2 regions of the Brevibacterium sp. FME37 genome follow, and region 2 is predicted to be linked to the other one. Evidence: predicted binding sites of a transcription regulator. Region 2 holds the regulator's gene; the other holds the start of a gene.
What was found. The regulator HrcA, encoded in region 2, represses chaperone genes, less so after heat shock. The targets are predictions, from matches to a motif close to TTNGCACTCGNNNNNNNCGAGTGCNAA.
Positions count from the first base shown of each region.

Region 1: the regulator HrcA is predicted to act here: its motif matches at 1,526-1,552, upstream of groES (co-chaperone GroES).

Region 1 is NZ_JABUYE010000024.1:4,358-7,778, forward strand. Features, by position in the region: gene INT29_RS18770 (resuscitation-promoting factor) at 11-1,240, shown strand; gene groES (co-chaperone GroES) at 1,710-2,003, shown strand; gene groL (chaperonin GroEL) at 2,040-3,421, shown strand, end outside.
Region 2 is NZ_JABUYE010000001.1:192,891-196,311, reverse strand. Features, by position in the region: gene dnaJ (molecular chaperone DnaJ) at 1-903, opposite strand, end outside; gene hrcA (heat-inducible transcriptional repressor HrcA) at 1,043-2,113, opposite strand; gene INT29_RS00815 (DUF3097 domain-containing protein) at 2,255-3,118, shown strand; gene INT29_RS00810 (DUF4870 domain-containing protein) at 3,226-3,421, shown strand, end outside.

The DNA of each region.
Region 1 (3,421 bases), on a different contig from region 2:
GGATATTTTTGTGATTGATTTTCTTAAGAACCGCAAAGTGCAGATTGCTGCACAGGCGGTTGTGATTACCGGACTCGTGGGTGGCACGGGCGCCGTGGTAACCATGAACAAGCCAGTGACCTTGGATGTCAATGGTCAGTCCGAGGAAGTTCGGACCTTCGGTGGCACCGTGGGGGATGTCCTCGACAGCCGCGACCTCGACATCGAGAAGCGCGATCAGATCAAACCAGGCGTGAACAAGAAGATATCGCGGGATATGACGATCACCGTCAACACCGCGAAGGAACTTTCACTGTCTGTGGACGGCAAGAAGAGCGACGAGGTGACGCACGCGAACACTGTTGGTCAGGCATTGGCCGACCTCGGTGTGGACGCTAAGGGCGCCGACCTCAGCGCGAAGCCGAATCAGAAGCTCAAAGATGAAGGCAACGACATCGATGTGACGACCGCCAAGGACCTCACAATCGTTGCCGACGGCAAGGATCACAAGGTCTCGGCCGCAGCGGGCACCGCCAAGGAAGCCCTCGCTGAAACCAAGCTGAAGCTGGACAAGGACGACTTCATGTCCGTCCCCCTCAGCTCCAAAGTCTCCGACGGCCAGGTTCTCACCGTGAACCGTGTGAAGAACGACACCGTCAAGGAAAAGCAGGCCATCAAGCCCAAGACCGAGACCAAGAAGTCGGACTCCCTCTACGTGGGTGAGACGAAGGTCGAGGACGAAGGCAAAGAAGGCCAGAAGCAGGTCTCCTACAAGGTCAAGACCGTTAATGGCGATGAGGTGAAGAAGGAGAAGAAGAGCGAGAAGGTCCTCTCCGAGCCCAAGACCAAGGTCGTCATCCAGGGCACCAAGAAGAAGGAAGCTCCAGCTGAGAAGCCAGACGATTCCAGCAGCGGATCGGATGCCGGAACCGGTGACAACGGTTCGGGCGGCTCCGACGATGGTGACAAGAGCACCGGCGGCGGTGACTCGGGCTCCAGCAGTGGCAACATGAGCACCCAGGAGATCAAGGACATGCTCGGTGGGCCGGGATCGAAGTGGTACTCGGTCGTTGAGTGCGAATCGAACTTCGACCCGAAGGCCTCGAACGGCACTCACTTCGGTCTCTTCCAGTTCCTGCCTCAGACCTGGCACTCCATGGGCGGCAGCGGCAATCCCTCGGACGCCAGCCCGCAGGAGCAGTTCCAGCGTGCCAAGAAGCTGCAGGCTCAAGAAGGCTGGGGGCAGTGGCAGTGCGCCTGATTTCAGAGCGCAATCGCTGATCTGAAGCGATCGGCACATGAGCTGAACTAGACAATGCGCAGTACGGACTCGGGAGTTGATCTCCCGAGTCCGTACTGCGCATTCACGTGGCGCTAGAGATCTGCTGGAAGTGTGCTCGCAGCATGTGGAACCGCATGACCTTCGAGCCGCCTCCGGGCCGCCTACAGCACCGCCTCCGGGCCGCCGACAGGGCCGCGTTCGGGCCGCCTACAGCACCGCCTCCGGGTACCTTTCCTGGGGTTTCGCCCAGAGCGTGGACAATCCTTGGCACTCGAGTTGACCGAGTGCTAAGAGCGTTCTAAAGTCGAATTAGCACTAGCACTCAGCGAGTGCCAGTTTTAATGAGACGGTCGATCCACTCGGCACCCGCGACGACGAGGGGATCATGGCACACGCCGCCGTCTGACTCAAAGAAGAATTGAACCCCAGCGAAGGGAGAGGGCCCGATATGTCGGTCTCCATCAAGCCACTCGAAGATCGGATTGTCATCCGTCAGGTCGAAGCAGAGCAGACTACCGCCAGTGGTCTGGTCATTCCCGAAACCGCCAAGGAAAAGCCTCAGGAAGGCGAAGTTGTCGCAGTGGGCCCAGGCCGCGTTGCTGACAACGGAAACCGCGTCCCAGTCGACGTGGCCATTGGCGACAAGGTCATCTACTCCAAGTTCGGCGGCACCGAAGTCAAGTACGCAGGAGAAGAGTTCCTCGTGCTCTCGGCTCGTGACGTGCTCGCCGTCATCGGCTGAATCCCCTGAACAACTACTTCACTGACAGGAGGACGAATGCCTAAGAATCTGGAATTCAACGACGAGGCCCGTCGTGCACTCGAAAAGGGTGTGAACATCCTCGCGGACACCGTCAAGGTGACGCTGGGACCCAAGGGCCGCAACGTTGTTCTCGACAAGAAGTGGGGCGCACCCACAATCACCAACGATGGCGTGACCATCGCTCGTGAGGTCGAGGTCGACGACCCATACGAAAACCTCGGCGCTCAGTTGGCCAAGGAAGTTGCCACCAAGACCAACGACATCGCCGGTGACGGAACCACCACCGCGACCGTCCTGGCGCAGGCCTTCGTCAACGAAGGTCTGCGCAACGTAGCCGCCGGCGCCGCACCAGGTGCCCTCAAGCGCGGAATCGAAGCTGCCGTCGAGGCTGTCTCCACCGAACTCGGAACCATCGCCCGCGATGTCGCCGACTCCTCGGAGATCGCACACGTCGCCGGCCTGTCCGCTCAGTCCGAAGAGATCGGCAAGCTCATTGCCGACGCCTTCGACAAGGTGGGCAAGGACGGCGTCATCACGATTGACGAATCCCAGGCCGCATCTGTTGAACTCGAAATCACCGAGGGAATGCAGTTCGACAAGGGTTACCTCTCGCCGCACTTCGTAACCGATGCTGATCGCCAGGAAGCTGTGCTCTCCGACGCGCTCATCCTCATCAACCAGGGCAAGATCTCCAACATCCAGGAGCTCCTCCCTGTGCTGGAGAAGGTGCAGCAGGCCGGAAAGCCTCTGTTCATCGTGGCAGAGGACATCGAAGGCGAAGCTCTGTCGACGCTGGTCGTCAACAAGCTGCGCGGCATCATCAACGTTGCCGCCGTCAAGGCTCCCGGCTTCGGCGACCGCCGCAAGGCGATCCTCGAGGACCTCGCCGTCCTCACCGGTGGCCAGGTCGTCACCCAGGACATGGGCATGAAGCTCGACCAGGTCACCCTGGAAGAGCTCGGCAACGCCCGCACGATCACCGTCACCAAGGACAACACCACCATCATCGATGGTGCTGGCTCCGATGAGGACGTCAACGGTCGGGTTGCCCAGATCCGCAGCGAGATCGACAACACCGACTCCGATTGGGACCGCGAGAAGCTGCAGGAGCGCTTGGCTAAGCTCTCCGGTGGTGTCGCAGTCATCAAGGTCGGCGCCGCCACCGAGGTGGAGCTCAAGGAACGCAAGCACCGCGTCGAAGACGCAGTGTCGGCTACCCGTGCAGCCATCGAAGAGGGCGTCGTCGCCGGCGGTGGATCAGCTCTGATCCACGCCTCCAAGGTTCTGGCCGGAAACGACCTGAGCCTGAGCGGAGACGCAGCCACCGGTGCTGACATCGTCAAGCGCGGCGTCGTCCAGCCTCTGCGCTGGATCGCTGAGAACGCTGGCCAGGACGG
Region 2 (3,421 bases):
TTTGACGACGGTGCCCGACTGGATGCCGGCCTCGATGGAAAGGTCCTGCGTGCCGTCGAAGGTGTCGAAGGGGATCGAGGCACCGAGTGCGGCTGCCGTCATCGGCACGGAGACGGAGGCGCGCAGGTTGTCACCGTCGCGCTGGAAGACTTCGTGGCGGGCCACCATGACCTCGACGAAGAGGTCGCCGGCAGGTCCGCCGCCGGGGCCCACTTCGCCCTGGGATGAGAGCTGGATGCGTGTGCCGTCGGAGACTCCGGCGGGGATTCGGATCTTCATGGTCCGCTGTTTGCGGACGCGTCCGTCACCCTGGCAGTTGAGGCAGGGGCTGGGAATGACGGTGCCGTAGCCGTGGCAGGAGTTGCACGTCTGGTTGGTCACCATCTGGCCCAGCAGGGTCCGGGTCATGCGCTGGACGCTGCCGGCTCCGTGGCACAGGGTGCAGGTCTCAACGGATGTGCCCTGCTGTGTTCCGGCACCTGAACAGGTGTCGCAGACGACTGCCGTGGTGACATCGAGATCGATGTTTCCGCCGAACGCGGCGGTTTCGAGATCGATGTTGACTCCGACGAGTGCGTCCTTGCCACGCTGTGTGCGCGGCATCGGGCCACCGGCCGAGCCGGCTCCCCCGCCGAAAAAGGTCTCGAAGATATCGCCGAAGCCGCCGAAGCCGCCACCGCCGGCAGGGAAGCCCTGTCCGTTCTCGCCGCCTCCCATGTCGTAGTTACGGCGCTTCTCCGAATCGGAGAGGACGTCGTAGGCGAGGGAAATGGCTTTGAATTCGTCCTCGTGTCCGGGGTTCACATCGGGGTGATATTTCCGAGCGAGCTTTCGGTACGACGATTTGATTTCAGCCGCCGAAGCGTCTTTGGACACTCCGAGTGTTTCATAGTGATCGGCCACAGAAACTTCTCTCTCCCTGGTGGTGTGCGTTGTTCGCGTTCTCGTGCCTGTTCGCGCGGTGGTGTTGGTGCGCGCTGTGCTGTGTGGTCCTATTGTGCTGTGTGGTCATGGTGTGCTGTGTGCGCTCGTGCCGGTGCATCTAGCCCTGATCGAGGACAGAGGAGACGTATTTCGCTACGGCCCGCACAGCTGTGATCGTCGTGGGGTAGTCCATCCGGGTCGGCCCGAGCACAGCCAATCGAGCGGAGGACCCCGCGTCATGACCATATTCGGCAGCCACGAGAGATGTCGAGCTGAATGACTCGTGAGTATTCTCACGACCGATCCGAACGCTGATCTCCTCTTGATCCTCGGCCATCGATGTCAGCAGCTTGAGCAGTACAACCTGTTCTTCGAAAGCTTCGAGGATCGGTGCCATCTTCTCACCGAACTCCCTCCCGGAGCGAGCCAGATTCGCTGTGCCCGCCATGATGATGCGTTCTTCGCGTGTGGCCATGATGAGATCGGTGACCGCGGACCGGACCTGTGCCAGCGCTGCGGCGACGTCCGCGCCTGGTTGGCTGGTCGCCACGACAGGCTCTGTCACAGCGGGGTCCATGCCCTGCACCGAAGCCCTGGATGTACTCGTGCTCATCACTTGCGATAACTTCTGGCCGGAGAATTCGGTGTTGACCTCATCGCGGATTCCCCGCAGCACCTCGTCATCCACGCTGCCGGGAGTGATCACAATCTTCTGTTCGACCTGACCGGCGTCGGTGATGAGGACGACGAGGATGCGGTTGGGGCCCAGCCCTACGACCTCAATGTGTTTGATCGTGGCGCGGGAGACGCTCGGGTACTGGATCAGTGCCACCTGATGGGTCAGGCCTGAGAGCACACGCACCGTGCGGTCGAGCATGTCATCGAGGTCCCCGTCGCCGTCGATGAGCTGGAAGATCGCACGTCGCTCAGCATGCGTCAGCGGTTTGAAGTCGTCGATGCGGTCGACGAACATGCGGTAGCCGAGATCGGTCGGAATCCGCCCTGCCGAAGTGTGGGGCTGCGCAATGTAGCCCTCTTGCTCTAGATGGGCCATGTCGTTGCGGATCGTGGCCGGAGAGACGCCGAGCGTGTGGCGCTGCACGATGGCCTTCGATCCGACGGGTTCGTTGGTGGCGACGAAGTCTTCGACGATCGCACGCAGAACCTGTGCTCGCCTGCTGTCGTTCATTCGTCTCCTTCCTTCGCTCGGCACCGTTTTTGGCACTCATCTGTCTTGAGTGCCAATTCTACGCCTCTTATATTCCGAATTCACTTTCGGCTCCATCTCAGCGGGTCACCACCCATCCCATCGAGTCCTTGATTAGGGTGGTTGTCCGTGAATACCTTTGATCGCTACGGGCCCGATGTGCTGGCCGGCTCCTCGCCCTCCTCACACCGACCCAAGAAGTCCACCCCCGTCGAACTGGGTCTCGGCATGGTTCTCGAAGACGCGATGAGCGGATATGTCGGTGCCGTCGTCGGCGCCGAGAAGACCACCGCCGGAGTCGTCGTCAATCTCGAGGACCGGGCAGGAAAGGTCCGCGCATTCCCCTTGGGGCCTGGCTTCCTTCTCGAAGGCAAACCCGTCGACCTCAGACTGCCGGCCAAGAAGAAATCGGCTCCCGGTCGCACAGCCTCGGGGTCGCGCGCGGTCGGCAATGCTCGGGCCCGAGTGGCTCGCGGATCTCGCATCTGGGTCGAAGGCAAACACGATGCCGAGCTCGTCGAGAAGATCTGGGGCGACGATCTGCGCATCGAAGGTGTCGTCGTCGAACCGCTGGGCGGCCTGGACGATGTCGCCGACAAGCTCGCGGCGTTCGGTCCCGACAAGGACCACCGCGTCGGGGTCCTGGCCGACCATCTCGTGTCCGGCACCAAAGAATCCAAGATCGCCGAGGCGGTGCGCGCCGATCCGCGCTATCGCGACGTCGTCCACATCATCGGTCATCCTTATGTCGACATCTGGCAGGCCGTCAAGCCTCATGTCGTGGGCATCAGGGAATGGCCAGTCGTGCCTCGGGGCGAGGACTGGAAGACAGGGATCCTGCGGCGTATCGGTTGGCCTCACGCCGACCACAGGGACGTGGCCCGGGGCTGGGTGCGTATCTTGGGCAAGGTCAGCACCATCGCCGACGTCGAACCCACGCTCTCAGGTCGAGTCGAAGAACTCATCGACTTCGTCACCGTCGGTTGAGGCCCAGGTCGATTGTGATCGATCTGGTACACGATTCGGGCTTTCCCCAGTTCGGCGACATGGCGTTTCCGATAGTGTGAATGACCAGAAGCTCTGAAAGGACCCGCATGTCTTATAACCTGCAGCAGCCGAACAACGGCTCTGACCAGTCGCGTCCCATGCCACCGAATTATTCTCAGGCCTCTGGACCCCACCAGCCCTACAGCCAGCAGAACCAAAGCTACGGTTCGCAGCAGCCAAACCCGGCTCAGCAGAACTATGGTTCCCAGCAGGGCCAGCCCCCACAGCCCGGCTACGGTTTCC